One region of the Janthinobacterium sp. HH102 genome, then DNA from elsewhere that is predicted to be linked to it. Evidence: predicted binding sites of a transcription regulator. Region 1 holds the regulator's gene; the other holds the start of a gene.
The links. Region 1 encodes HrcA, which represses chaperone genes, less so after heat shock. Its sites were predicted from a motif close to TTAGCACTCNNNNNNNNNGAGTGCTAA; they were not measured.
Positions count from the first base shown of each region.

Region 2: the regulator HrcA is predicted to act here: its motif matches at 6,549-6,575, upstream of rpoH (RNA polymerase sigma factor RpoH).

Region 1 is NZ_CP062062.1:6,121,761-6,136,931, reverse strand. It holds gene JAB4_RS27975 (adenosine deaminase) at 1-693, shown strand, start outside; gene JAB4_RS27970 (short-chain fatty acyl-CoA regulator family protein) at 695-2,077, opposite strand; gene JAB4_RS27965 (CoA-acylating methylmalonate-semialdehyde dehydrogenase) at 2,232-3,740, shown strand; gene JAB4_RS27960 (acyl-CoA dehydrogenase family protein) at 3,750-4,910, shown strand; gene JAB4_RS27955 (enoyl-CoA hydratase) at 4,907-5,692, shown strand; gene JAB4_RS27950 (enoyl-CoA hydratase/isomerase family protein) at 5,685-6,812, shown strand; partial or broken gene mmsB (3-hydroxyisobutyrate dehydrogenase) at 6,827-7,735, shown strand; gene JAB4_RS27940 (hypothetical protein) at 7,923-8,504, opposite strand; gene JAB4_RS27935 (hypothetical protein) at 8,546-9,145, opposite strand; gene JAB4_RS27930 (HAD family hydrolase) at 9,392-10,117, shown strand; gene hrcA (heat-inducible transcriptional repressor HrcA) at 10,235-11,251, shown strand; gene fur (ferric iron uptake transcriptional regulator) at 11,303-11,734, opposite strand; gene JAB4_RS27915 (outer membrane protein assembly factor BamE) at 11,931-12,572, shown strand; gene dapB (4-hydroxy-tetrahydrodipicolinate reductase) at 12,592-13,401, shown strand; gene JAB4_RS27905 (barstar family protein) at 13,410-13,736, shown strand; gene JAB4_RS27900 (CaiB/BaiF CoA-transferase family protein) at 13,850-15,109, opposite strand; gene JAB4_RS27895 (acyl-CoA dehydrogenase) at 15,109-15,171, opposite strand, start outside.
Region 2 is NZ_CP062062.1:1,281,017-1,296,187, reverse strand. It holds gene JAB4_RS05920 (cyclopropane-fatty-acyl-phospholipid synthase family protein) at 1-114, opposite strand, end outside; gene JAB4_RS05915 (DUF1365 domain-containing protein) at 195-992, opposite strand; gene JAB4_RS05910 (FAD-dependent oxidoreductase) at 982-2,295, opposite strand; gene JAB4_RS05905 (MerR family transcriptional regulator) at 2,500-3,441, shown strand; gene ftsY (signal recognition particle-docking protein FtsY) at 3,606-4,661, shown strand; gene JAB4_RS05895 (ATP-binding cassette domain-containing protein) at 4,670-5,413, shown strand; gene ftsX (permease-like cell division protein FtsX) at 5,410-6,330, shown strand; gene rpoH (RNA polymerase sigma factor RpoH) at 6,735-7,634, shown strand; gene JAB4_RS05880 (hypothetical protein) at 7,724-7,990, opposite strand; gene JAB4_RS05875 (hypothetical protein) at 8,172-8,624, shown strand; gene JAB4_RS05870 (antibiotic biosynthesis monooxygenase) at 8,621-8,968, opposite strand; gene JAB4_RS05865 (cytochrome P450) at 8,965-10,092, opposite strand; gene JAB4_RS05860 (metalloregulator ArsR/SmtB family transcription factor) at 10,169-10,867, shown strand; gene JAB4_RS05855 (ABC transporter ATP-binding protein) at 10,864-11,589, shown strand; gene JAB4_RS05850 (CPBP family intramembrane glutamic endopeptidase) at 11,586-13,868, shown strand; gene JAB4_RS05845 (patatin-like phospholipase family protein) at 13,953-15,171, shown strand, end outside.

The DNA.
Region 1 (15,171 bases):
GCCATCGTGGCCGCCATCCGCGATGCGCAAAGGGATTTTGGCGTGATCGGCCGTCTGATCCCCAGCATCGACCGTGAAGCGGCTCCCGCCGAAGCCGTGCAGATAGTGGAGTGGATGAAGGCCTACCGCGCGCCGGAAGTGATCGGCATCGGCATCGACTACCGCGAAAACGACCGTCCGCCCGAACTGTTCATCGAAGCCTACCGCGCCGCGCGCGCCGCCGGCTTCAAGTGCACGGCGCATGCGGGCGAATTCGGCATGCCGTGGATGAATGTGGCGACGGCGATAGACGAATTGCAGGTGGACCGGGTCGACCACGGCTACACGATCGTCGATAACCCGGAGCTGGCGCAGCGCTGCGTGGAACGGGGCCTGGTGTTCACCGTCGTGCCCACCAATTCGTATTATCTGCGCACACTGGCGCCCGAGCGCTGGGCGCTCGATCACCCGATCCGCGCCATGGCCAAGCTGGGCCTGAAACTGCATCCGAACACGGACGATCCGACCCTGCACCACGTGACGCCGACGGGCGCCTGGATGATGATGCGCGAATTTGGCTTTGGCCTCGACGACATGCGCGGCTTCATGTTGAATGGCCTGGACGCGGCCTGGATAGACGAGTCCACGCGGCGCGACTGGCGCGCGGAATTTGCGCGCGCATTCGACGCGTTGCGGGCAAGAGTCGTCGAGTAAATCAGGCCGATGCCGGCGGCGGGGCCAGCAGCGACGGAAACGCCCGCTGCGGGCAGCTTTGGCGCTCGCACACCTTGCAGCCCGTGCCGATGGGTGTGGCGCTGGAAGGGTCGTGCAAATCGAGTCCCTTCGAATAGATCAGCCGGTGCGCCTGCGAGATGTCGCAGCCCAGCGCCACGGCAAACGTCTTGCCGGGCGCGCGGAAGCCCGGTGACGCCGTGCTGACCTGGCGCGCGATCCATAAATAGGTGCAGCCGTCGGGCATGCTGGCCACTTGCGTGAGCACCTGGCCCGGATGGCTGAAGGCGTCGTACACGATCCACAGGGGGCAAGTGCCGCCCACTCTTGAAAAGTGAAAATCCGTGGCCGACTGGCGCTTCGAGACATTGCCCGCGCGGTCGACGCGCACGAAGAAAAACGGCAGCCCCGCCGCCTCGGGGCGCTGCATGGTGCTCAAACGGTGGCACACGGCCTCGAAGCCCACGCCGAACTGGTGCGCCAGGCGCTCGATATCGTAGGCGCGCGTTTCCGCCGCCTGTAAAAAACGCTGGTACGGCATCAAGAGGGCGCCGGCGAAATAATTCGAGAAGGCCAGGCGTGCGCCAGTCTGCGCGGCCGCGCCCGAGAGTCCTGCCGCCAGCACGAGCGCGTCGATCAGGTCGCTGTGCTCGAGCAGGCTGATTTGCGCCGCCATCTGGAAGGCGCGCTGGCCACCTGTCAGGGTGTCGGGCAAAAACAGGATATGTTGTTGGGCATCGTAGCGGTGCTTGCGCACCATGCCCGCGTCGCCATCGGACAAGCGCACCTGGATGCCGTGGCGCTCCAGCAGCCGGCCTTGCAGCGCGTCGAGCGTGCGCAGGGAGGGATCGAGTTCGCCTGCCACCCGTTCGGCCGCCCGGTCCAGCTCATCGATATAGTTTTGCCGCCGGTTCAGGTATTCGCGCACTTCCTCGTCCGTGGAGGGCGCGGCCGAGCTGGCGCCGCGGCTGCCGTCGTCGAGGCGCGCGGCCAGCGTATCGGCCCGTTCCGCCATCACGCGGTAGCGCCGCTGCAAGAGCAAAATCGAGCGCGCCAGTTCCGGCATGTTTTCCACCAGCATTTTCAATTCCGCCATCGAGGTGGGCGGCGCGTCGGGCAATTCGCCGAACACGTCGCGCACATCGGCCACCAGGCTGGCGCTGTCGTGCTCGGAAAAGATTTGCGGGTCAACGCCCAGCACCGTGCCGATGCGTAACAGAATCGGCACCGTCAGCGGGCGCTGGTTGCGCTCCATCTGGTTCAGGTAGCTGGGCGAGATGCCCAGGGCCTTGGCCAGCGCCACCTGCGTCATGCGCCGTTCCTCGCGCAGCCGCTGCAGGCGCACGCCCATGAAAACCTTTGCCATCGCGTTTCCTCTTCCCCGTTTGTGGAATCTGCAAATTTACAATCTTTGCAGATTAACAGATTCGTCTTTGCATTATCTCGCATTTTCACGTCTTGTTTGCAGGCTGGATTGTGCGAATAATGCAAACAGACCTATACCAACCAGGAGACTCCGAGTGACTACGCAAAACACAATTCCGACCGTTCCCCTCTTGATCAACGGCGAGTGGGTCGAATCCCGCACCACCGTCTGGCGCGATGTCGTGAACCCCGCCACGCAGGAAGTCCTGGCCAAGGTGCCGTTCGCCACGCCGGAGGAAGTCGACGCGGCCATCGCCTCGGCCCAGCGCGCCTTCAAAACCTGGCGCAAGACGCCGATCGGCGCCCGCGCGCGCATTTTCTTGAAATTGCAGCAGCTGATCCGCGAAAACATGGCCGACCTGGCCGCCACCCTGACGATGGAACAGGGCAAGACTTTGCTCGACGCGGAAGGCGACGTGTTCCGCGGCCTGGAAGTGGTGGAACATGCGGCTAATATCGGCACCCTGCAGATGGGCGAATACGCGCAAAACGTGGCCGGCGGCGTCGACACCTACAGCGTGATGCAGCCGCTGGGCGTGTGCGCCGGCATTACCCCATTCAATTTCCCCGCCATGATCCCCCTGTGGATGTTCCCGATGGCGATTGCCTGCGGCAATACCTTCGTGTTGAAACCATCGGAGCAAGACCCGCTCGTGACGGAAAAACTCGTGCGCCTGGCCTTGCAGGCGGGCATCCCGGCTGGCGTGTTGAACGTCATCCACGGCGGCGAAGACGTGGTCAACGCCCTGTGCGACCATCCGGACATCAAGGCCATTTCCTTCGTCGGCTCGAGCAAGGTGGGCACGCATGTGTACCAGCGCGCCAGCCTGAACGGCAAGCGCGCGCAATGCATGATGGGTGCCAAGAACCACGCCGTCGTCTTGCCGGATGCAAATAAAGAACAAACCCTGAACCAGTTGCTGGGCGCCGGTTTCGGCGCGGCCGGCCAGCGCTGCATGGCGGCGTCCGTCGCCGTGCTGGTGGGCGAGGCGCGCGAGTGGCTGCCGGAACTGGCCGCCAAGGCGCAAACCCTGACGGTGGGCGCGGGCAAGGACAACCCGGACCTGGGTCCCGTCATCTCGTGCGCCGCGAAAGAGCGCGTGTTCGGCCTGATCGCCAAGGGCATCGAGCAGGGTGCCGTGCTGACTCTGGATGGCCGCGACGTGAAGGTCGATGGCTATCCGAACGGCAACTTCGTCGGCCCGACGATTTTGTCCGGCGTGAAACCTGGCATGGCCGTGTATGACCAGGAAATCTTTGGCCCCGTCCTGATCGTCGTCGAAGTCGATACCCTGGACGAAGCGATAGCCCTCGTCAACGCGAATCCGAACGGCAACGGCACGGCCCTGTTCACGCAGAGCGGCGCGGCCGCGCGCTATTTCCAGGAAGAAATCGACGTGGGCCAGGTCGGCATCAACGTGCCGATTCCCGTTCCCGTTCCCCTGTTCAGCTTTACGGGCTCGCGCGGCTCCAAGCTGGGCGACCTGGGCCCGTTCGGCAAGCAGGTCGTGCTGTTCTACACGCAGACGCAGACGATTACCCAGCGCTGGTTCACGGATGCGGCCTCGGTGGGCAAGGTCAACACCACCATCAGCCTCAAGTAAGGAGCTGCCATGGACTTTGAACTGAGCGACGAGCAGCGCGAGTTCCAGCAGGCGGCGCGTGCGTTTGCCGAAGGCGAACTGGCGCCGCACGCGGCGCATTGGGATGCGGAATCGATCTTCCCCGTGGACACCATCGCCAAGGCGGGCGAGATGGGCTTTTGCGGCCTGTACACGCCGCAGCGCTGGGGCGGCCTGGGCCTCTCCCGCCAGGATGCGGCCATCGTGTTTGAAGAGCTGGCCGGCGGCTGCACTTCGACCACGGCCTACATCACGATCCACAATATGGCCACCTGGATGCTGTCGCGCTGGGGCCAGGAAGCCCTGTGCGACGAGTGGGTGCCGGCCCTGGCCGCCGGCCAGAAGCTGGCCAGCTATTGCCTGACGGAACCGCAGTCAGGATCGGATGCGGCGTCCTTGCGCACGAAAGCCGTCAAGGAGGGCGACTTTTATGTGCTGGACGGTACGAAAGCGTTTATCTCGGGCGCGGGCCAGACGGACATGCTGATCGTCATGGCGCGCACGGGCGGCGAGGGCGCGGCCGGTATTTCCGCCTTTGCCGTGCCGGCGAATCTGCCCGGCATCGTGTATGGCAAGAAAGAAGAAAAGATGGGCTGGAACAGCCAGCCCACGCGCATCATCAGTTTTGACCAGGTGAAAGTGCCTGTTGGCAACTTGCTGGGCGCGGAAGGCGAAGGCTTTACGATTGCCATGAAGGGCATCGACGGCGGGCGCATCAATATCGCCGTGTGCTCGGTGGGCACGGCGCAGGCGGCCCTCACGCGCGCGCGAACGTATATGAAGGAGCGCACGCAGTTCGGCCGCGAACTGGCGCAGTTCCAGGCCCTGCAATTCAAACTGGCCGACATGCTGACGGAGCTGGTGGCGGCGCGCCAGATGGTGCGCCTGGCGGCCTGGAAACTGGACCAGGAAAGCCCGGACGCCACGGCGTATTGCGCCATGGCAAAGCGTTTCGCCACGGATGTGGGTTTCAATGTGGCCAACGATGCGCTGCAATTGCATGGCGGCTACGGCTACATCCGCGAGTACCCGCTCGAGCGCCACGTGCGCGACACGCGGGTGCACCAGATCCTGGAAGGGACGAATGAAATCATGCGCCTGATCGTCGCGCGAGCGATTTTGAAAGACGGCGCCACGGAGACCTTACGATGAGCAAAGTGTATACAAATTTACTGCTGGAACGCCGTGGCCACACGGCCCTGGTGACTCTCGACAACCCGCCCGCCCACACGTGGACCCTGGCCAGCCTGAACGCTCTGAAAGAGCTGGTGGCCGACCTGAATGCGGACGCCGACGTGTACGCGCTCGTGATCACGGGCGGCGGCGCGAAGTTCTTCTCGGCCGGCGCCGACCTGAACGTGTTTGCCGACGGTAACAAGGACACGGCATTCGCCATGGCCGCCGCGTTTGGCGAGGCGTTCGAGGCATTGTCCGCGTTTCGCGGCGTCAGCATCGCCGCCATCAATGGCTATGCCATGGGCGGCGGTCTTGAATGCGCGCTGGCGTGCGACATCCGCATCGCCGAGGAACACGCGCAGATGGCCTTGCCGGAAGCCTCGGTCGGCTTGCTGCCATGCGCGGGCGGCACGCAGCACTTGCCGTGGCTGGTGGGCGAAGGCTGGGCCAAGCGCATGATTTTGTGCGGCGAGAGAGTCGATGCAGCCAAGGCCCTGGCCATCGGCCTCGTCGAGGAAGTTGTTCCAACCGGCAAGGCTGCCGCCACGGCGTTGGCCCTGGCTGCCAAAGTGGCGCGCCAGAGCCCGAGCAGCGTGACGGCATGCAAGACCCTGATCCAGGGCGCGCGCAGCCATCCGCTCGTCGATTCCCTGCCCGATGAACGCACCCTGTTCCTGGGCCTGTTCGATACGCAAGACCAGAAAGAGGGCGTGCAGGCGTTCCTGGAAAAACGTCCGGCGGAGTGGAAGAATGGTTGAGACTTTGCTTGAAACCGTGAAAATCGAGGAGCGCGACTGTCCCGGCGGCATGAAGCTGGGCGTCATCACCCTCGATGCGCCCAAATCCCTGCACGCGCTGACCCTGGACATGATACGCGCCATTGACGGCGCTCTCGTGCGCTGGGCCGCTGACGACGCCGTCGCCTGCGTGGTGCTGCACTCGTCGACCGACAAGGCCTTTTGCGCGGGCGGCGACGTGCGCAGCCTGCGTTCGGCCGTGGTGGAACAGCCCGGTGTCGTGCCGAACCCGCAGGCGCTGGCCTTCTTTGCCGAGGAATACCGGCTCGACCACCGCATCCATACGTATGCGAAACCGCTGCTGGTGTGGGGCGGCGGCATCGTCATGGGCGGCGGCCTGGGCCTGATGGCCGGTGCCAGCCACCGCGTCGTGACGGAAAGCACGCGTATCGCCATGCCGGAAATCACGATTGGCCTGTTCCCCGACGTGGGCGGCAGCTGGTTCCTGGGCCGCATGCCGGGGCGCAGCGGCCTGTTCCTGGGTTTGACGGGCGCGCCCATGAACGCGTCCGACGCCCTGTTTACGGGCCTGGGCGACTATTTCCTGCGCCAGGAAGAGCGGAACATGGTGCTCGACGCGCTGGCGCTGGCGCAATGGCAAGCCAGTCCGCAGGTGAACAGCGAGCAGCTGGACCGCCTGCTGCGTGGCTTCTCGGCGCCAGCCTCCATGCTGCCCGTGTCCGAAGTGCGCGCCAACTTCGACGCCATCGCGGCGCTGACGCAAGCGCGCACTTTGCCCGAAGTGGTGGCTGCCATCGCCGCGTATGACGGCGATTCGGTCTGGCTGCAAAAGGCGGCCCACTCGCTGGACAAGGGCGCGCCCACTTCGGCTGCGCTGGTGTGGGCCATGCGCGAGCGCACGCGGCACATGAGCCTGGCGCAAGTGTTCCAGCTGGAACTCATTGTCGCCGTGCAATGTTGCGCCCATGCAGACTTCAGCGAAGGCGTGCGTGCTTTGCTGATCGACAAGGACAACGCGCCGCAGTGGCAGCCGGCCAGCCTGGCCGAGGTCAGCGAGACGTATCTCAATGAATATTTCACGGCGCCATGGGATAGCCATCCTTTGCGCGACCTGCATTAAAAGAACAACAGGAGACACATATGCAACATATCGCTTTCATCGGCCTGGGCAACATGGGCGCGCCGATGGCCCGCAACCTGGTGGCCGCCGGCTTCCACGTGTCCGTGTTCGACCTGGCGCCGGCGGCTGTGGCGTCGCTGGTCGAGGCGGGCGCCACGGCGGCCGCATCCGCCAGCGCAGCCGTGCAGACGGCGGACGCCGTCATCACCATGCTGCCAGCCAACAAGCACGTGCAGGAACTGTACCTGGCGGCAGGCGGCGTGCTCGATTCGGCCAAGCCCGGTGCCCTGTTCATCGACTGCAGCACCATCGCCGCCGACGTGGCGCGGCAAGTGGCGCAGGCGGCCAGCGAGCGGGGCTTTGCCATGATCGATGCGCCCGTCTCGGGCGGCACGGCGGGCGCGGCGGCCGGCACGCTGACCTTCATCGTCGGCGGCAGCGAGGCTGCCTTGCAGCAGGCGCGTCCCCTGCTGGAAAAGATGGGCAAGAACATCTTCCATGCGGGCGAGGCGGGTGCGGGCCAGGTGGCGAAGATTTGCAACAACATGCTGCTGGGCATACTGATGGCGGGGACGGCCGAGGCGCTGAACCTGGGAGTGGCGCATGGCCTCGATCCGAAAGTCTTGTCCGACATCATGGGCAAGAGTTCGGGGCGCAACTGGACCCTGGAAGTGTACAACCCGTGGCCCGGCGTCATGGACGGCACGCCCGCGTCGCGCAATTACACGGGCGGCTTCGGCACGGCGCTGATGCTGAAGGACCTGGGTCTGGCGCAGCAGTCGGCCCTGTCGGCGAACGCGCCCACGCCCCTGGGCGGGCTGGTGCGCCAGCTGTACCAGATGCATGCGCAAGCCGGCTATGCGCAGCAGGATTTCTCCAGCATCGTGCAGATGCTGCAGCCGGGCTTGGATAAACCCGCCTGAGGAATTTTGGACAAAAAAAAGCCCGCTGGTGAAAGCGGGCTAAATCCAATTCTTGGAAGAGTTGGAGGAGACAGATGCATTATGCTGCATCGCCACATATAACTCCAATTTATCTTTCGAATATCAAATATAGATTTTCGTGATATCTCTTCCTGGCAGCCGCGTCGCGGCTGCCAGCGCCACAGTCTTAGCCTGGATTGCAGGCGATCTGCACGGTGGTCACGTTTGCTTCACCCATCACACCGACGCCCGTGTTGGGTGCCACGGTGCATTTCAAGCCGGTAGGCTGGGTAAAGACGCTGATGCCATACTTGTCGCCATCGGCAACAGGCGACGCCAGAGTGAAGGTCGTGCTGCCTTTGGCCACCGTGGTTTGCGCATTGCCGTTGATCAGGACCAGGCCGTCGGCTGTCAGGCCAGTCACCGTGCCGCCTACCGTGTACGCGTTTCGCGCACAGGAAACCGATGCCTGGATACTGACGTAGTGACCGGCCGAGCCGGTTCCGCCACTGACGGTGCAAGTCATGTGGGCTGGCTGGGTCTGTACGGTGATGTTGTAGTCGGTGCCATAGTCGATGCGCTTGCCAAAGGTAAACGAGGTCTGGCCGGCTTTGATCGGGAGCGGATCGCCGCCATTGACCAGGACCAGGCCTTCGGTGTTCAAATTGCTGACGGTGCCACTGACATCATACGAGGCCTTGCCGCCGCAAGCAGCCAATCCCAGGGTCAACAGCAGCGCGGCGATAGGGCGCAGGCAGGATAACTTCATGTATTTCTCCAATCCAATATAGTGGTGACGAATCGCGTGGCTTACTGCGCCGTGCAGTTCAGTGCGGCGCCGGTCGTGGCGGCTGAGCCCATGGTGCCGACGACATCGCGGCCGTTGGCGCTGGCAGAACCCACGAAACTGCACGTCTGGCCTGTTGGATACGTCGCGATGGAAATATTGTAGGCGATGCCGTCATTGACATTCGGGAACGTATAGCTGGTGCTGCCTTTCAGCGGGCTGGTGGTGATATTGCCGATGGCCAGGGTCAAACCGTCGGCGGTCAGGCCCGTGATCGTGCCGCTCAGCGGGTAGGTATTGGTCACGCAAATCACCTGGGCCGTGGTCACGGTATAGCTCGATGCCTTGCCGGCGCCATTGGTAATCGTGCACACGGCGCCTTTTGGCTGTTGCGCGATGGTGATATCGTAGCGGTCATCGGTGCTGACCAGCTTGGTGAAAACAAAGGAAGTCTGGCCTGAGGTGACAGGCAGGCGTTCGCCGTCATTCAGCAGAATCAGGCCATCTTTTGCCAGATTGACGACTTGGCCGCTCAGATACAGATTGCCGCCGCTGCCGCCGCAGGCCGCCAATGTGACGGCGCAAGCCGCCGCCAGCATCGAGCGCAGGTACAAATTTTTCATACATTCTCCAAAACGAATTAGGTTGGGTAGCGCAACGCGGACGCTGGCGCCGCATTGGAATGGCGCCTATTTTAGTCTATCTGGCAAGCCGGATGATCTTGCCTTGTATCACCCTGTAACAATTTTTCGCCGGGAAGCGCCGGCCCGGCCCCATTTCATGGGGGCGCCGCCATGCCGGCGGCGGCGATCGGTGCGACAATAGCTGCGGGCTGCGCACCGTGACGCGGCATCTATATAGTGAGTTCCATGTCTCTTGCCCCTGTAAAACCTGCCGTGCCGCCCAAGGCCATCCTCTTCGACCTCGACGATACCTTGTGGCCCATCGCGCCCGTGATTGCCGCCGCCGAAACCCTGCTGCACGACTGGCTGGCCACGCATGCGCCCAAGGTGGCGCAGCAGTTTTCCATCGAGCTGTTGCGCCAGCACCGTCTGGCCATGCTCAATGAACAACCGCATTTCCATGGCAATTTGATCGAGCTGCGCCGCGCGGGATTGCTGACCGCCTTTGAGGCCGCCGGCGAAGATCCCGCCCTGGTCGACGGCGCCATCGCGCAGTTCCTGGCGGCGCGCCATCGCGTGCAGCCGTATGACGATGTCTTGCCCGGCCTGGCCTGGATGGGGCAGCGCATGCTGGTCGGCTCGATCTCGAATGGCAATGCGGACCTTGAAATTATCGGCCTGGCGCAGCATTTTAAAGTGTCGATTGCCGCCAGCGATTTCGGCGTCGCCAAGCCTGACGCCAGCATCTTCCTGGCCGCTTGCGCCGCGCTGGGCGTGGCGCCCCATGAGGCCGTGTATGTCGGCGATGACTTGTATTTCGACGTGACGGGGGCGCAAGGGGCGGGCATGCGTGCCGTGTGGATGAACCGCAAGGGCAGCGATGCCCATCTGGCCGCCGGCGTGCAGCCCGACGCCATCTGCGCCAACTTTGATGAATTGCTGCTGTGGCTGCAGGGGCAGCTGGAAGATTGATCGCCGTCGGACGGGCGAACGTGCATAATAGGCGCTGTTGATGCACGTTCGGCCGCTTTCGTTGCCGCTTGCTTAACAATATGCTTGTTTAAAGAATATTTGCTTACCTAAGACACCATGCAACTCGATACACGTGCCCAAACACTGCTGAAAGCCCTGGTCGAGCGATATATCGCCGACGGCCTGCCGGTCGGTTCGCGCGCCTTGTCGAAAATTTCCGGCCTCGACCTGTCGCCGGCCACGATCCGCAACATCATGGCCGACCTGGAAGAGCTCGGTTATGTGTCCAGTCCGCATACCTCGGCCGGACGCATCCCCACGCCGCGCGGCTACCGCATCTTTGTCGACACCTTGCTGACCGTCCGGCACCTGGACGAGCACATGGTGGAGTCGCGCATGCGCCTGCAGACGCCGCAGCCGCAAAAAACCATCGCCAACGCGGCGCAGATGCTGTCGTCGCTGTCGCAGTTCGCCGGCGTCGTGCTCAGCCCGCGCCGCGAATCCGTGTTCCAGCAAATCGAATTCCTGCGCCTTTCCGAAAAACGCATCCTGCTCGTCATCGTCGCTCCCGGCGGCGATGTGCAGAACCGTTTATTGCTGACGGAGGCCGACTATACGCCGGCGCAACTGGTGCAATCGGCCAATTACATCAACCAGAATTACGGCGGCCTGTCGTTCGACGCCGTGCGCGTGCGTCTGCAGGGTGAATTGCGCCAGTTGCGCGACGACATGGGCAGCCTGATGCAGGCGGCCGTGGAAGCGGGCAGCGAAGCGATGGCCGACCATAGCGACGACATGGTCATTTCCGGCGAGCGCAACTTGCTCAGCGTGAGCGATCTGTCATCGAATATGCATTCGCTGCGCCAGATGTTCGACATGTTCGAGCAAAAGACGGGCTTGATGCAGCTGCTCGACGTGTCGAGCAAGGCGACGGGCGTGCAGATTTTCATCGGCGGCGAATCGAATCTGGTGCCGATGGATGAGATGAGCGTGGTGACGGCGCCGTATGAAGTCAACGGCAAGATCGTGGGAACGTTGGGAGTGATCGGACCGACGCGCATGGCTTACGAGCGCGTTATCCCGATCGTCGACATCACGGCCAAGCTGCTGTCGAGCGCGCTCAGCCATCATTGATGCGGTTCAATGCTGCGCCGGCCGGCCCCTTGCGGGAACGGCCGGCGTGGGTCAGGCTGTTTTGTGCGGGCAAGCTGTCTTGGTGCAGTTGCCGTAGATGGCCAGGGCGTGTTCGGCGATCTTGAAGCCGCGCTCTTCGGCCACTTTTTGCTGGCGGATTTCGATTTCTTCGTCGAAGAATTCTTCGACCCGGCCACAGTCGAGGCACACCAGGTGGTCATGGTGGGAGCCTTCGTTGAGTTCGAAAATCGCCTTGCCGGTTTCAAAATGGTTGCGGTTAAGCAAGCCGGCTTGTTCGAATTGCGTGAGGACACGGTAGACAGTTGCCAAGCCGACATCCATATTGTCGGCCAGCAGAATCTTGTAGACGTCTTCCGCGGTCAGGTGGCGTACCGGGCTACTCTGGAAGATATCGAGTATCTTCAGCCGTGGCAGGGTGGCTTTCAGGCCGCTTGCCTTGAGATCACTAGGATTGTTACTCATGTTTGTTGCTCGTATGTGGGTCAGGTGCTTTATCATATAGCGTTTTGTCGGGGAGTGCCAAAATATGCTTTTTTTTGGCGGGCCGGTCACTCCTGGCGTTTTGTTCATCCAATTGAGGTCATTTATGCGCGTAACCCCGGCTGTATTGCCATCTCTCTGGCACCGTATTTCATTTCGAGCACCAGTCGTGGCAGGCATGGTCTGTGTCGCGCTGGCCGTGTCCGGCTGCGCCAACCGTGGCATTCTTGGCGAAAAGCCGGCAGCTGCTCAAAAAGAAGGCAAGGAACTGGTTCCCGAACAGGGCGCACAAACGACCACCATTACGCCGCTGCAAAAATTCATGTGGTTTTTCTCGCCCTACCGTCCTGACATTCAACAAGGCAACTTTGTCTCCGAAGAGATGCTGGCCCAGTTGAAAGTAGGCATGACGCGCGACCAGGTGCGTTTCGTCCTCGGCACTTCGCTGCTGACCGATATCTTCCATGCCGACCGCTGGGATTATCCATTCCGCCTGGCGCGGGGCAGTGGCGAAACCACCAGCAGCCGCGTGGTCGTGTACTTCGGCAAGGATGGCAAGGTTGAACGTTTCGAAGGCGGCAACTTGCCGACGGAGAAAGAGTATATCGACCGCATCGCCGGTCCGTCGCCATTCGCCAAGGTCGCCAAGGCTGACGTGCCTGCCGCCGTCGTGCCATCGCCCGTGGCGCCGAGCGCCGTGCCGGTACCGGCCGATGCCGCTCCTGCCATTCCTGTGAGCAAGCCTGACGTTGCACCAGCACCAGCAACGGCGCCTGCCGCCGAGCCAGCACCGACGCCTGCCGCCGAACCCACCAAATAAGTTGTTGTAAGAGAATAAAATGACTGAACTGAAAATTGCCATCGCTGGCGCCAGCGGCCGCATGGGCCATATCCTGATCGAAGCGGTCAGCAACGCACCCGACGCCGTGCTGGCCGGCGCCCTCGACCGCGCCGGCTCGCCGTCCGTCGGCCAGGATGCCGCCGCCTTTCTCGGCAAGCCTGCCGGCGTGCTGATCGCGTCGGACCTGGCCACCGGCCTGGCCAATGCCGATTACCTGATCGACTTCACGCGCCCCGAAGGCACTTTGCAGCACCTGGCGTATTGCGCCGAGCATGGCATCAAGATGATCATCGGCACCACCGGTTTCGATGACGCGGGCAAGGCCGCCATTGCCACCGCCGCCGAAAAGACGGCCATCATGTTCGCGCCGAACATGAGCGTGGGCGTGAATGTCACCATGAAGCTGCTGGAACTGGCCGCGAAAAGCCTGTCCGAAGGCTACGACATCGAAATTATCGAAGCGCATCACCGCTTCAAGGTCGATGCGCCATCGGGCACGGCCCTGCAAATGGGTGAAGTGGTGGCCGGCGCCCTGGGCCGCGACCTGAAGGAATGCGCCGTGTACGGCCGCGAAGGCGTGACGGGCGAACGCGATCCGTCGACCATCGGCTTTGCCACCATCCGCGGCGGCGATATCGTCGGCGACCATACGGTGCTGTTTGCCGGCATCGGCGAGCGCATCGAGATCAGCCACAAATCGAGCAGCCGCGTCACCTACGCCCACGGCGCCCTGCGCGCCGCGCGTTTCCTGGCCGATAAGCCGACGGGCCTGTTCGACATGCAGGATGTGCTGTCGCTGAAGAACTGAGGAAGACTATGGCCACAGCCATCCTGAATGGAAAAGACATCACCGATGAAGCGAGCTTTCACGCGCAATGCGTGCAAGCCTTCGGTTTCCCCGCGTTCTACGGCAACAGCATGGATGCCTGGGTCGATTGCCTCAGCTACCTGCGCGACGATGAAAACATGACGCAGTTCCGTTTGAAACCGAACGAAGTGCTGGACATCGTGGTACAGGACGCTGACGCGATGAAGGCGCAAGTGCCTGATTTGCTGGAAGAAATCACGTTTTGCATCGCCGGCATCAATGAGCGCTATGACGATTACGGTGAAAAACCGGCATTGAAACTGGTACTCAAGTGAATGGAATGGTAGGTCGGATTAGGCCCTGCGGGCCGTAATCCGACAACATTGTTCGCTGTGCAGGTCGGATTACGCGCAAGCGCCAATCCGACCTACGTCCAGACGACCAACATTTACACCACCTTGCGCTCACGCAAGCCGTCAATCTCCGCACCGTCCAACCCCAGCCACTGCTGCAATACCTCGTCCGTATGCTGCCCCAGCAAGGGCGGCGGCAAGCGGTATTGCACCGGCGAGCCGGACAGGCGCACGGGATTGGCCACCAGCGCCACCGTGCCCGCCGTCGGATGCGGCATCTCCACTTTCAAGCCACGCGCCACCACTTGCGGGTCGGCAAAGACCTGGTCGATGCGGTTGACGGGGCCGCACGGCACGGCTTGCGCCTCGAACGCGCTGATCCACTCTGCCGTCGTGCGCATGACCGTGGTCTGGCGCATCAACGGTATCAACACCGCCCGGTGCGCCACGCGCTGCGGGTTGGTGGCGAAGCGTTCGTCCTGCGCCCATTCCGGGTGGCCGGCGACGGCGCAAAAACGCGAAAACTGTCCATCGTTGCCGATCGCCAGAATCATGTCGCCATCGGCCGTGGGAAAGTCTTGATACGGAACAATGTTCGGATGCGCGTTGCCCATGCGCTGCGGCACCTTGCCCCCGCACAAGTAGTTGGCGGCCTGGTTGCCCAGCGCGGCCACTTGCACGTCGAGCAGGGCCAGGTCGATATGCTGGCCCAGGCCCGAGCGCTCGCGTTCGGCCAATGCGGCCTGCACGGCGATGGTGGCGTACAGGCCCGTCAGGATGTCCGTTTGCGCCACACCCACTTTTTGCGGTCCGGCGCCCGGCTGGCCATCGGGCACGCCCGTGATGCTCATCAAGCCGCCCATGCCCTGGATTAAGAAGTCATAGCCGGCGCGCGCCGCATACGGCCCATCCTGGCCGAAACCCGTGATGGAGCAGTAGACGAGGCGCGGGTTGAGCGCCAGCAAGCTCGCCGCATCGAGGCCGTATTGCTTCAAACCATCGAGCTTGAAATTTTCCAGCAGCACGTCCGATTCGGCGGCCAGCTTGCGCACCAGGGCTTGCCCTTCAGGGGCAGCCAGGTCGATGCACAAGGAGCGCTTGTTGCGGTTGGCGCACTGGAAGTAGGCAGCCTCGGCCGTATCGCGGCCGTCCGCGTCTTTCAGATACGGCGGACCCCAGGAGCGCGTGTCGTCGCCGCGTCCCGGCTGCTCGACCTTGACGACGTCGGCGCCGAGGTCGGCCAGCATTTGTCCGGCCCACGGGCCGGCCAGCACGCGCGACAGGTCGAGCACGCGCAAGCCGCTCAACGGCGCGGGCCGCAGGGTGGAGGCGAGGGTGGAAGCCAGGGCGTCCATCAGTTGCTGAAGGCGGCGATGCCGGTGATGGCGCGGCCGATGATCAGCGCGTGCACATCGTG
Region 2 (15,171 bases), 1.5 Mb from region 1:
GGGGTGGCTGCCGTCGCCGTACAGCAAGATGCTGCCATCCGGCGTGCGCAGACGCAGGGCGCCATATTGTAATTTTTGCAGCAGGCGCACGATCATGCGCCCGGAAGCGGGCATATCCAGGTGCGTGTGGTCGGGCAAGTGCGCGGGACACGCGCTGCTGCGCGCATGCAGGCCGGTCGGCAGGGAGTCGGAGCTCATCGGGACACCTTTTCTTGTGGAGGGTGGGGTTTGCTGAAAAACGGCACGCGGCGCAGCCACAGGCGCAAGGCTTGCCAATGGATGCGCGCCATCACGCCGAACGTCATCAGCGGGTAGCGCAGCAGAGCCCAGGCGATGGCGCCATCGCGCAGCGTCTGCGCCGTACCGGACAAGCTCGTCTGCAAAACAGGACCGTCAAGGTCGTCATAATCGACCCGGGCCAGGTGGCGCTCGCCATCCTCTTCACTGTTGCGCAGGAAACGGAAGCGGTAATGCCCTTCCACCTTGCAAAATGGCGACACGTGGAAAATTTTTCTGGCCTGCAATTCGCTGCCATACGCGATGGGCCCGCCCTGCTCGAGCAGGTACAGGTGGCGCTCGCCGAAGGTATTGCGCACGTCGCAGACCACGGCGCGCAAGGCGCCATCCGTACGGTGGCAAAACCAGAAGCTGACGGGATTGAAAACATAGCCGAACATGCGCGGCATGGTTTGCAGCCAGATTTCGCCGCCCGCGTCAAGCACGCCTTGCTGGCGCAGCAAGCCATCGATCCACTCCAGCAGCGGCGTCGTGCCATCGCCATGGTCGCTGTCGCGGAAGGACAGCACATTGGCGCCGTTGCGCGAGATCAAGCGGGCAGGAAAATCGTGCGCGCCCAGGCTGCGCAAGGGCAGGCGCAGATAAAACATGCCGTAACTGAAAGCATGCGCGCGCGGACGCAGCCGCGCATGCCGCACCCGCCCCAGACACAGCTGGGGCTGCGGCGGCACGGACGGCGATGAATTACGCGGCATGGCCGAGCTCCGCCGCCGCCATGCCATTGAGTATTTGCGCCACGGCAAGGCCCGACTTCAAACCGTCTTCATGGAAACCATAGCCCGTCCAGGCGCCCGCAAACCACGTGTGCTGCGCGCCCTGGAAACCGGCCAGGCGCGCCTGGGCCGCAATGGCCGCGCCATCGAACACGGGGTGGGCATACGAAAACGCGTCGATGACCTTGGCCGGGTCCGGCTCGTCGAGCGGATTGAGCGAGACGATGACGGGTGTCGTAAACGGCAGCGGCTGCAGCTGGTTCAGCAAATAGTGCACGCATACCTGCGGCGATTCGCCCTCCTGCGCGGCCGGCCGGCCCTGGTAATTCCAGGCCGACCAGGCGCGGCGGCGCTGCGGCAGGCAAGACGCATCCGTATGCAGCACGGCCCGGTTCGGCTGGTAGCGCACGGCTTCAAGCACGGAGCGCTCGTCGTCACGGATGTCCGCCAGCAGGGCCAGCGACTGGTCGCTGTGGCAAGCGAGTACCACGTGATCGGCATGCTCGACGCCGGCCGCCGTATGCAGCTCGACCATGCGTGCGCCGTTGTGCCCCTGGCGCCGCACGGCCAGCACGGGACACGCCAGGCGCTGCTGCGCAATGCCTGCCAGCAGTTTTTCCACGTACACGCGCGCACCGCCGCGCACCGTACGCCATTGCGGCCGGTTGCTCACTTGCAGCAAGCCGTGGTTGTGGCAGAAACGGATGAAGGTGGCCAAGGGAAAGGCCAGCATCTGGCGCGCCGGGCACGACCAGATGCAGGCGGCCATGGGCAACAGATACCAGTGACGGAACTCGTCGCCATAATTGTGCAGATCAAGGAACTCGCCGAGCGACATGGCCGGCGCCGGCACGCTGGCCATGGCCAGGGCGCTGGCCTGGCGGTTGAAGCGCACGATATCGCGCAGCATGCGCAGGAAGGCGGGGCGCAACAGATTGCTGCGCTGCGTGAACACGGTATCGAAATTGGCGCCCGCCCATTCCAGCACGCGGGCATCGGACGAGGTGCCCAGCGGCATCTTCACGGAAAACGACATGTCGCTGTCGGCCGCCTCGACACCGAGTTCGTCAAACAGTTGCACCAGGTTCGGATAGGTGGCGTGGTTAAACACGAGGAAACCCGTGTCGACGCCATGCGTGACGCCATCGAGCGTGACATCGACCGTATGGCTGTGGCCGCCAAAATAGTCGCCCGCCTCGTACAAGGTCACGTCCTGGCCCGCCTGCGCCAGGCGATAGGCACACGACAAACCTGCAATTCCTGCTCCGACGACGGCAATTTTCATGAGTACACCTGTATTAAGTTTGTCCTGGACAAAACGAGCCTCATGGATAATCGATGAAATATTGATTTATGTCAATGAGCGCCCTCGGCCGTTCCACAACTTATACGTCGGCAATTTCCAATCGGATTCAGCTATTTGGTCCGGGGCGGCGGAAGGCGTAAAATGCACTCCACGTTCTTTTTGGCATGCGAGCAAGCCCCTGGTATGGATACTGACCTGCAACCTACTTCCGCCTTCAGCATCAGCGATGTCGAGCGCGATACCGGGCTGGCCAAGGAAACCTTGCGTGTCTGGGAGCGCCGCTACGCTTTTCCCCAGCCTCAGCGCGACGCCTTTGGCGAGCGCAGCTACCCGGCCGAGCAAGTGCAGAAGTTGCGCATGGTCAAGCGCCTGCTGGACCTCGGCTTTCGTCCGGGAAAAATCATGCAGCACAGCACCGTGCAACTGCAGCAGCTGGCCAGCGCCGGCAGTGCGGCGCCGTCAACGCCGCCTCCGCAGCTCGAACACTACCTGTCGCTGTGCCACGGCCACCAGATGGCGGAACTGGGGGACGCCCTGCGCCAGGCGCTGGCCGTGCTGGGCTTGAAAGCGTTCACCATCGACGTGATCGCCCCCCTGACGGGCATGGTGGGCGAGGCGTGGGCTTGCGGCGACCTGGCCGTGTATGAAGAGCATCTGTATAGCGAAACCTTGCAAACGGTGATGCGCCACGCCATCTTTTCCCTGCCGCAGGCAAGCAGCCCATCGACGCGCACGCCACGCATCGTGCTCAGTACCTTGCCGCAGGAGCGTCATGGCCTGGGGCTGCTGATGGCCGAGGCGCTGTGCGCGGCGGCCGGCGCCCATTGCATGTCGCTGGGAGTGGAAACGCCGCTGACGGACATCGTCGCGGCCGCGCGCGCGCAGCGGGCCGATATCGTGGCGCTGTCGTTTTCCAGCGCCAGCAAGCAGCGGCAGACGCGCGACAGCCTGCAGCAACTGCATGCGAACTTGCCGCCAAGCATGGAATTGTGGGCAGGGGGACGCAGTCCCGTGCTGTACAAGCAGCCCCCTTCTTTCCTGCATGTGCTGGACTTGCGGCAAGTCGACGAAAGCATCGCCGACTGGCGCCGCCGCCACCAGGCGCTGGCCCTGCAAACGCATTGAACCCGTTGAAAAGCGCGGCAACTGCGGCGATCTCCGTGGATAGGCACGCAATGTTGCCAATCGAACAGTAAAGCATGAAGGGCCGGGCGCGCTCTGGTAGAATAGCCCGTAACACAGTGTCCGGCGCCGCCGGGCCTTAGGTCAGCACCCGCCACCACACATCCATGTTTAGTTTCTTCAAGAAAAAACCCATCGCTCCCGAGGCCACACCAGCCGAGCCCCTCGTCCTTCCCGCCACGCCGCCCGCACCGCAGCCAGCCGCTACGCCCCTGAGCGGCGCGCCGGCCGAGCTCGTGCCCGTGGTCGTGGCCGCCGAACCCGAGAAAAAATCGTGGATGACGCGCCTGAAGGCGGGCCTGTCGAAAACCTCGAACACCTTGTCCGTGCTGTTCGTCGGCGCGAAGATCGACGACGCCCTGTACGAAGAGCTGGAAGCGGCGCTGCTGATGTCCGACGCCGGCATCGACGCCACCGAATTCCTGCTCACGGAATTGAAGAAAAAGGTCAAGGAAGACAAGCTGCTCGACGCAGCCGCCGTCAAGGCCGCGCTGAAAGTGCTGCTGATCGAGCTCCTGAGCCCGCTGGAAAAGCGCTTCGAGCTGGGCCGCCACAAGCCGCTGGTGATGATGATTTCCGGCGTCAATGGCGCCGGCAAGACCACCACCATCGGCAAGCTGGCCAAGCACATGCAGTCGAACAACCAGTCCGTGCTGCTGGCCGCGGGCGACACCTTCCGCGCCGCCGCGCGCGAGCAGTTGATGGTCTGGGGCGAGCGCAACAACGTTACCGTGATTTCGCAAGAATCGGGCGACCCGGCCGCCGTGGCCTACGACTCCGTGCAATCGGCGAAGGCGCGCGGCATCGACGTGGTCATGGTCGACACGGCCGGCCGCCTGCCGACCCAGTTGCACTTGATGGAAGAATTGAAGAAAATCAAGCGCGTGATCGGCAAGGGCATGGAGGGCGCGCCGCATGAAACCCTGCTCGTCATCGACGGCAACACGGGTCAGAACGCCCTCACGCAAGTGAAGGCCTTCGACGATGCCCTGCAGTTGAGCGGCCTGGTGATCACCAAGCTGGACGGTACCGCCAAGGGCGGGGTTCTGGCGGCGATTGCCCGCGTGCGCCCCGTGCCCGTGTATTTCATCGGCATCGGTGAGAAAATTGAAGACTTGCAGCCCTTCGTGGCTGCCGAATTTGTCGAAGCGCTGCTCGGATAAGCCTATACATGATTGAATTTCAGCACGTCTCCAAGCAATACTCCCCCGACGCCGTGGCGCTCAGCGACATTTCGCTCAGTATTGCCAAGGGCGAGCTGGTCTTCCTGGCCGGCCCGTCCGGCGCCGGCAAGTCCACCTTGCTGAAAATGATCGCCGCCATGGAACGCCCCACGTCGGGCAAGCTGATCGTCAATGGCCAAGACATGGCGAAGATCAAGCCGGCCGGCGTGCCGTTTTTGCGCCGTAACATGGGCCTGATCTTCCAGCAACAAAAACTGCTGAACGACCGCTCCATCCTGGCCAACGTCATGCTGCCGCTGCTCGTCGTCGGCGCGCATAAAGTTGCCGCCGAGCAGCGCGCGCGCGCCGCGCTCGACAAGGTGGGATTGCTGGACCGCGCCATGGCGCGTCCGCTGTCGCTGTCGGGCGGCGAGCAGCAGCGCGTATCGATCGCGCGCGCCATCGTCAACCGGCCGCAGATCATCCTGGCCGACGAACCGACGGCCAACCTGGACCGCGCCAGCGCCAACAAGGTGCTCGACGCCCTCAAAGCATTCCACTCGGTGGGCGTGACTTGCCTCATTTCCAGCCATGACGAACAGATGCTCGACGCCGCCGCCCGCGTGATCCACCTGAAGAACGGCCAGCTGGTCGCCATCGACAAGGCCACGCAGGCGCCCGTCTTCGCCCCGCCCGATCCCGACTTTGCGCCCGCTCCCGACCAGGACGACGCGCAGGGAGAACAGGCATGAGAGGCTGGTTCCGTCAACACCGCTTCGCGCTCGGTTCGGCGCTGATTCACTTGCGCAAGTCGCCAGGCGGCTTCCTGTTGAACGTGCTCGTCGTCGCCATCGCCCTGTCGCTGCCGTTCGCCGGCTTGACCATGCTCGACAATGTGCGCCCCATGTCGGAGCAAATGTCCGTCGACCCGGAAATCAGCGTCTTCCTGAAGATCGACACGCCGCGCGAACAAGCCGTGGCCCTGGCCAGCGCCATGCGCAAGATCGTCGGCGAGCAAAAGGCGAAGATCGTCTTCATCCCGCGCGAACAGGCGCTCGATACGCTGAAGAACAAGAACGGCCTGGCCGACGTACTGAGCACCCTGGGCGACAATCCCCTGCCCGACAGCTATGTGCTGAAACTCGACGCCTTCAGCAGCGCCAGCGAAGCGCAGGATGTCGATGCCGTGGCGGAACAGTTGCGCCACCTGCCGGGCGTGGAATCGGCGCAAGTCGATTCGGCCTGGGTCAAGCGTCTGGCGGCCCTGCTGGGCGTGCTGCGCCTGGTGCTGCTGCTGCTGGCCATCACCCTGGGCGTGGCCGTCATCGCCGTGGTCTTCAATACCATCCGCCTGCAAGTGATGCAGCAGCGCGATGAAATCAGCATCTCGAAACTGATCGGCGCCACCGACACTTTCATCCACCGCCCCTTCTATTACACGGGCGCCCTGCTGGGCCTGTGCGCCGGTGCGCTGGCGCTGGGCGCCGTGGCGCTGGCCTTGCAGCCGCTCAATACCGCGATTGCCGAGTTTGCACGCCTGTATGCGTCCGAATTCCAGCTGGTGCCGCTGGCGCCGCTGCCGATGGCAGGCTTGCTGGCCGTCAGCGCCGGCCTCGGCCTGATCGGCGCCTTCCTCTGCGTACAGCGCCACCTGGCGCGCCTGAACTGACCTTCCTTTCCATGGCGGCGCTCCTGGCGCCGCCATGCGCCTCGCCATCCCCATCTGCTGTTATCTTGATATTTAGCAAGTATTCTTAAGGCTCGCTTCAGCCAGAGGCCGTAGACTGGCCATGTTGTCGTAAAGCGCTATCTCGCGCTGTTCAGAGATATATATCAAGCATTAAATCACCATAGCATTTAGGCTATCAGAACGATTAAATGTGCTGATTGGCACTCTCAGGCAGAGAGTGCTAATATAGGGACATACCAACAGCAGAACCGCCATGGACGCCAGATGAAGATGGTGCCGCGATCTGCAAAGTGCAAGACCGAATACGCAAAACAGAACAGACAATCGGGCCACGTCGTGTGATGTGGCCAACTGGAACAAAGCAAGACTACGAGGGAGAAAACATGACTATGATGTCCGCAACATCCGCATTGGTTCCGACCAAAAGTAATGCGCTGGGCCTCGGGTTCACTGGCAATCTGGGCAATATCGACGCCTATATTTCGGCCGTGAACCGTCTGCCCATGTTGACCCACGACGAAGAAATTTCGCTGGCGAAACGCCTGCGCGAAAAAAATGACCTGGCCGCCGCGCAAGAGCTGGTGCTGTCGCACCTGCGCCTGGTGGTCTCGATTGCCCGCGGCTATCTGGGCTATGGCTTGCCGCATGCCGACCTGATTCAGGAAGGCAATATCGGCTTGATGAAAGCCGTGAAACGTTTCGATCCGGACCAGGGCGTGCGCCTGGTGTCGTACGCCATGCACTGGGTGAAAGCCGAGATGCATGAGTACATCCTGAAAAACTGGCGCCTGGTCAAGGTCGCGACGACGAAGGCACAGCGCAAGCTGTTCTTCAATCTGCGCAGCCACAAGACGGGCCTCGATGCGATGACGCCGAAGCAGATCGATGCGCTGGCCAAGCTGCTCGACGTGAAGCGCGAAGAAGTGATCGAAATGGAAACGCGCTTGAGCGGCCGCGACATCGCGCTGGAATCGCCGACCGACGATGAAGACGACAAGTTTTCGCCGATCGCCTACCTGTCGTCGGAGCAAAGCGAGCCGACCAAGGTGCTGGAAGCGGAACAAGTGACGCGCCTGCAATCGGAAGGTCTGGAAACGGCCTTGTCGAAGCTGGACGCCCGTTCGCGCCGCATCATCGAAGCGCGCTGGCTGGCCAACGACGACGGCTCCGGTGCCACGCTGCACGCGCTGGCGGAAGAGTTCGGCGTATCGGCCGAGCGCATCCGCCAGATCGAAGTGGCGGCGCTGAAGAAAATGAAGGGCGCCCTGGCGGCCTACGTGTAATCGAAAGCAATGCCGCAATGCAAAAGGCGCCGCAAGGCGCCTTTTAGTTTTATAAATGATATTTATCAACAGATAAACATTGTCAGCCCTTATGCTGCAGCCAAGCCCTTGGTGATCAGCTCGGCGACCAATTCATTCAGATCCACGCCGCGCTCCTTGGCCAGGGTCTGCAATTGCAACACCAGATCGCTGTTCAGCTTGACGGCGAACGGCACCAGGCCCAGCGCCTGATCGCGCTTGCGCTGCTCGCGGCGGTCGACGACCACCGCTTCCTTACCGAATGCACCGGCGCCGGGAACATTCATCTTTCCCATCAGTTTCTTGGCATCGCTTTTGGCCAGGTCGGTTTTTTTCATGGTTGTTTCCTGATTTTCAAAACAGCCATTCTACGCAGTAATCGGCGCGCCGCGTGGCCGACGCGTCAATTCATCGGCAGCGCGCCAATAGTGCGCCAGAAAAATATCATTTTGTTATTATCATTTTCATCCCACGCGTGGACGCCACGCCGGCCGGGACGCTCCACCTGAAAGGAAAAACATGCACTATCTACATCAATCGTACCGAACGTGGTTGTTACCCCTGTTCATCGCCTGCCTGGCCGTGCTGGCGGGCTGCGGCGCGGCTGGCAGCGCCGGCGACGCGGAAAACACGCCGCGCAGCGTCACCCACGTGCTCTCGCCGGGCGAACAGGTCGCCATCACGGCCACCGATACCCTGAAACTCGAGCGCGTCAACGACAGCCGCTGCCGCAAGGGCGCCGTGTGCGTGTGGAAAGGCTACGTCAGCTACAGTTTCAGTTTGCTCAACAGCGCGGGCGCCACCGACATCGTCTTGTCCGAGTCCATGCCCGGCGCCGCCAGCTCCGTGACCGTCAACCACCTGACGTTCACCCTGCTCGACGTCGACCCGGCCACGCCGCCCGCCCTGGACGCGGCCGCGCCCACCTACCGGGTCAAGGTCAAGATTACGCAGGGCGCGCTGCCCCGCTAAATACCGTGGCGGCGCTGGCTGTCGGCAGGCGCCTGCTGGCGCTCCAGCATGCCGTAATCGCGCACCACGCCGGCGATGCGCAACCGGTAGTCGTCGAACACACCGTGCCTGCCCGCCGATTGCGCCGCGCGGTGCGCTTCCAGCTGCCGCCACTGCGCCAGTGCCGCTTCGTCGCGAAAGAAAGACAGCGACAGCAGTTTGCCAGGCTCGCTCAGGCTGCTGAAGCGCTCGATGGAAATGAATCCATCGACTTCAGCGAGCAAGGGACGCAGCGCGGCGGCCAGGTCCAGATACTGCTGGCGTCCTTCGGCGCTGGGCCAGACTTCGAAAATCACGGCAATCATGCTATTTCTCCATTGCTGAAGACGGGGATGCGGGCGTTCAGCGAAGGCCGGTACGACCAGGCCAGCGGCATGTCTTCCAGCCCGTCGGCCCATGCCTGCAGGCATGCCGTGGCAATCGTCTGTGCGATGGACTGGCCCGGACAGGCGTGGCGGCCATGGCCAAAACCCGACTCCGCCTGGCCGGCGCTGGCCAGCACGACGACGATCGTCTGCCCGGCCGGTATGCACACGCCGGGCAATTCCACGGCATCGGCCGTGTAGCGGCGCGTGTTATGGATGGCGGGGTCATGCCGGCTGACCTCGCGCAGCAAAGCCGGCCATCGCTGGGGTGCGGCGCGCAGTTGCGCGAACAACTGCGGCTGCGTGCACAAAGCGACCGTGGCATTGCCCAGCAGACCTGCCGTGGCGTCACACGTCTGCGACAGCAAGCCCACAAGGTTGGCCAGCACGCCGCCAGACGCCTGCCAGCCGACGGCATCCGCCCCGCTCACGATGTCGTGCAGCAAGCTGCCGGGCAAGGCATCCGCCTCGCGCAGCAATACGGTAAAACCGTGCAGCAAGGCGTCGGCCGCTTGCTGCGCGCCGGCCAGTTGTTCTCCATTGCTCAGCGGCGACAAACAGGCGACAAAGTCGCGCGTCCAGGCGGCCAGCGCCGGCCATTGCGCTGGCGCAAAGCCCAGCAAGTCCGCCATGGCGAACAGGGGCAGCTCAAAAATCGCCTCGTTCAGCTGCGCGGCGCTGCCGGGAACGCGGTCGCCGGCAAACTGCATCACCCGTCCGTGCAGGCGAGCCAGGTCCACCTGGCCCAGCGCGCGCGCCAGCACCTGTTTCGGCACGGCATGCCGCTCGCCGTCGTTCATGCGCACCAGTTCGGCAAAGATGGCGCCGCACGGCGTGCCTGCCAGGTTGAGCGGCACGGCCTGCCCCGGCGGGCGCACGCGGCAAGCGGGATGCTCGAGCACGGCCCGCACGCCGGCCGCGCCCGTTGCCAGCCAGCAATCGAGCGACGCCTCGAAACGCAGCGGCGGGCCTTCCGCCAGGCGGCGATAGTAGCCATACGGTGCCGCGTGGGTGACGGCGGAAAAAGGGTCGGTGGGGGCGATAACAACGTCGGCGAGCGGCATGCGCATTCCATTGCAGTGATGTGGGGACACGAGTATGCTGCCCCTTCCACCACAACACTTCGCCCACGGACGAATCATGGATGACAAACTTCCCTCGGCCGACATGGGCCTGGCGCAACTGGCCGGCGCCATCGCCGAACCGGCCCGCGCGCGCATGCTGTGCAGCCTGCTCGATGGCCATGCGCGCACGGCCACGGAACTGGCCACCTTGGCCGAGGTAGGCGCCTCGACGGCCAGCGCCCATCTGGCGCGCTTGCGCGACGACGGTTTGCTGTCGATGCTGGCGCAGGGCAAGCACCGCTACTACCGTCTGGCCAGTACGGAGGTGGCGCGGGCGCTGGAAGCGCTGCTGGTGGTGGCCGGCGTGCCAGCAACGCCGTTTACACCCTCCACGCCGGACCGCTTGCGCCATGCGCGCACCTGCTACGACCACATGGCCGGCACGGTCGCCGTCGCCATGCACGACCAGTTGCACGCGCAAGGCTGGCTGCTCGACGATGATGGCGAAGGCGAATATTGCCTGTCGGAAGCGGGTGCGGCCGGCATGGCGGCGCTGGGCATCGACGTGCCGCAATTGCAGCGCCAGCGCCGCCGCTTCGCCTGTGCCTGCCTGGACTGGAGCGAACGGCGCGCCCATTTGGGCGGGGCGCTGGGGGCGGCCCTGCTGCAGCTGGCCCTGCGCCGGCGCTGGGCCGAGCGCGAACTCGACAGCCGTGCCCTGCGCCTCACGCCCGATGGCGAGCGGCGCCTGCTGGCCGCCCTGGGGGCACCATGATCAGCTTCGAAGGTTTGTCCAAACAGTACGGCACGTTCGAGGCCGTCAAGCCGCTGACCTTACAAGTGGGCAAAGGAGAGGTCTTCGGCTTCCTGGGCCCGAATGGGGCCGGTAAAACCACCACCATCCGCATGCTGATGGGCATCCTCGTGCCCAGCAGCGGGCGCGTGCTGATCGATGGCCTCGATTGCCACCGCGATGGCGCCGCCGTCAAGCGCAAGGTGGGCTATCTGCCCGACAATCCCATCTTCTACGATTATTTGCGAGGACGTGAAATCCTGCAATTCGTGGCCGAAATGCATGGCTATCCACGCGCCGAGGCGGCCACGCGCACGGCGCGTCTGCTGACGGAATTCGGCCTGGACGAGGCGAGCGAGGATTTCGCCGTCAATTATTCGCTGGGCATGAAGAAAAAGCTGGGCCTCGCGTGCGCGCTGATCCACGATCCCGCCGTGCTGATCCTCGATGAACCGATCAACGGCCTCGACCCGCGCGCGTCGCGCGACGTGCAGGAACGCCTGCTGCGCATCGCCGCGGCCGGCACCACCATTTTTGTTTCCACGCATTTGCTCGACATGGCGCAAAAACTGTGCAGCCGGGTTGCCATCATCCACCGTGGCGCCCTGGTCGCCACGGGCAGCCTGGACGAGATCCGCCAGCAGCTGTCCAGCGACGGCAGCCTGGAAGACCTCTTTTTGCAACTCACCGACGAAACCGCATGACACCGGCGCCGCCCACCGCCTGGCGCGCCGTCTGGTTGCTGACCCGATTGCGCCTGCAGCGCCTGCTCAACGTCAGCGGCAAGGGCTTGGCGTTCCATCGGGGAGGCAAGAGCCGACCCGCCACGCCAGGAAAGAAACGAGGGCGATGGCTGCTGGGCGCGCTGCTGGTCTTGCCCATGCTATTTGCCTCCGGCAATATCGCCCGCCACAACCTGCTGAACATGCATTGCCTGCTCGACCAGGTGACCGTTTGCCAGGCCAAGGGCAGCCTGCAGGCAGGCGAGCGCGTGATGGCGCCCGTCATCGCCCACTTGATCGAGCAACCGTTCAGTGCGGCGCTGGCGGGCGCCCTGACCTTGCAATTGGCGCTGCTGTGGCTGGTGAGCCTGCTGCTGCCGCTGGGCATGGGAGAACTGTCGAAGCCGGACTGGGACCTGGAATGGCTGGTCACCCTGCCCGTCGACAAGGGCACCCTGCTGTGGGCGCGCGTGCTCGAACGCACGCTGGTCAACCCGCTCGGCCTGCTGGTGCTGTGGCCCGGCACCACCATGATCGCCTGGTATTCGGGCCAGGACTGGTTTTCGCCGCTGTCGGGGCTGTTTGCCTGCCTGCTCCTGCTGGCCCTGGCGGCCATGTTGCGTACCCTGATCGACACGGGCTTGCGCCTGTCGCTCAGTCCTGCGCAGCTGGGCAACTTGCAGGCCCTGCTGTCGGTGGCCGGCCTGTTTCCCATGTATATGGGCATGTCGTTCGGCATGGGTACGGGCGGCTTTGCCCACGCGTGGGCGGCGGCCATGCCGGCCTGGACCGGCTGGACGCCGCCGGGCCTGCTGGTGAGTTTGCTCAATGCCCAAGGTGCGGCAGCAGCCTTGCCGGCCGTCCTGCTGCTGGCGCAATGCCTGTGCTTGATGCAGCTGGGCATGGCCCTGCTGCGCCGCCAGCTGCGCCACGGCGTGGTGGGCGCGGGCCAGCGCGAGGCCGGCCGCAAGCGCTCCCCTGCGAACCAGTCCGCTGGCAAGTGGCGCGCCCGCCCCGGCACGGTGATCCAGCGCCGCGAGCTGACTTTGCTGCTGCGCGACCGCAATTTTCTCGTGCAAACCCTGTTGCTGCCCTTGCTGATCCTCGGTGGCCAGGCCCTGTTCTCGGGCCAGGCACGCGACCTGCACGAGCTGCTGTCCAGCCCCGTCTTGCTGGCCTCTACCGGCTTTTTCCTCGGCACTTATGTGCTGATGATGTCGGCCTTCCAGACCCTCAACAAGGAAGGCGGCGCGCTGTGGCTGCTGTACACGTTTCCCGTCGCCGTCGACCAGGCGCTGCGGCAAAAAGCCCAGCTGTGGGCCGCGCTGGCCCTGCTCTACCCCTTGATCCTGTTCAGCGCGGCGCTGGCCTGGCAAGACGCCTGGCGGTGGGACATGGCGGGTTTGATGCTGCTGGCCCTGGCCGGTATCCCCCTGTACTCGGCGATCGCCGTGGCGCTGGGCGTGTTTGCCAGCGATCCGCTGGCCACCGAGGCGGCGGTAAAGATACGGCCCGCCTACACGTATCTATACCTGCTGCTGACCGGCCTGTACATCGCCGCGCTGGCGGCCGGCAGCCTGGCGCAGCAACTGGTGTTTGTCGTGCTGACGGCGGCGCTGGCCGTGGCCCTGTGGCAAAAAGCACGCGATGCGCTGCCCTACCTGCTCGACCCGTCCGCCTCGCCGCCGGCCAGGGTCACGGCAGCCGACGGCCTGATCGCCGCCATGCTGTTTTTTATTCTGCAAATCCTGCTGTTGATCCTGCTCAAGGACAAGGTGGCTGGCGTGCTCACGTATGTGCTGCTGCGCCTGGTCTACTGGCGCAGCAAGACGGCCGGCGTGCCGCGCATGGCACGAGGCCGGCACCCCTGGCGCTGGGGTACGGCAGGCGCGGCCGTATCGGCTCTCTGCGGCATCGCCTGCACGCTCGTGCTGCAAGCACCTGCGGCGGCAGTGGGCGACAGTTCGTGGGACAGCCTGTGGCTGCTGGCTCTGGGCGTGCTGGCCGCGCCCCTGTGCGAGGAATTCATTTTCCGCGGCTTGCTGCAGGGCGGCTTGCGCCGTTCGCTGCCGGCCTGGCAAGCGATCGCCATCGGCGCGACCTTCTTCGCCATCGTCCATCCGCCCGTGTCGATGCTGCCTGCCTTCGTGCTGGGCCTGTGCGCGGGCCTCGCGTACGAACGCAGCGGCGCGCTGTTGGCGCCCATACTGGTACACGCGGGCTACAACGCCGCCCTCCTCGCATATCAGCTGCATGCTTAATCACCAGCAAGTTTGCTAGAATCGCACACGTTTCCGTCCGTATCCCAACCAATGACTACGCACAGATCACGCATGAAGCCACGCTTGTTCGCACCATTTATCCTCGTTGCGCTGCTGAGCGGCTGCACGGTACTCGCCCTGCGCCCCAACAGCGGCGTGGAAAACCGCACGTTCACCGTGCAGGAAGCCCCGCGCCTGCGCATCGACGCGCCCAAGGCGCGCATCCAGCAGCCCATGCCCAACGACCACTTCATCGGCATCGCCCTGTCCGGCGGGGGCAGCCGCGCAGCCAATTTCTCGGCCGCCTCGCTGGAGCAGCTGGAAGAGTTCGGCCTCGTCAGCGGCGCCTCGGCCATCTCCGGCGTGTCCGGCGGCGCCATCGCGGGCGGCTACTATGCGCTGCATGGCAAGCAGACGGATTGGCCTTTGCTGCGCAGCAAGCTGAAAACGGATTTCTTCGGCCAGACCATTTTGAAACCTGCCAACCTGACGACGATGTTGTTGACGAACAAGACGCGCACCTCGTTCCTGTCCGACGTATTCGACGATGTGCTGTACGACAAGAAAACCTACGAGGACTTGCCGCACGATGGCCCCATCTTCCTGGCCAACGCGACGGACGCCACCGATGGCGGCAAGCGCGTGGTGTTTTCTTATGAGTATTTTTACGGCACCCTGCATTCGCCGATCCAGGATATCCGCCTGGCAACGGCCGTGGCCACCTCGGCCGCCTTTCCCGGCGTGTTCGATTCCGTCACCTTCGAGCGTTTCCGTCCGAAAAATACGTTCGTGCCGGAGCTCGGTTCCGAGTCGCGCGAATCGCCGTCCTACGTGCACCTGTTCGATGGCGGCGCGGCCGACAACCTGGGCGTGGAAACCCTGTGGGACGTGGCCCTGACGCAGCTGTACGGCAACGACATGGCCGTCGTGCCGCCGCGCCTGAACAGCAAGCCCTTCATCCTCATTTCCATCGACGCCAACGCGCCCAATTCCAGCGCCGTCTTCGAAAAGATGTCGGACGAGCGCCAGCCGCTGGACCGCATCTTCAACAAGAATATCTACGACGCCGTCGATGCCCTGTTTTCGCGCCAGCGCAAGGAAAACCTCGTCAAGATGGGCTTTGGGCAAGCCCGCTTCGATACCATCACGCATGAAAACTTTGGCGACCTGAGCCAGAAATTCGTCAAGGGCAAGCGCACCTCGGCCTTTGCCATTCCCGTGCTGTGCCGTCCCCACCTGGGCCAGTACCGCTGCGAAGTCGATGCGGCCGATCCCCTGCCCGGCCAGATCCGCACGCGCCTCG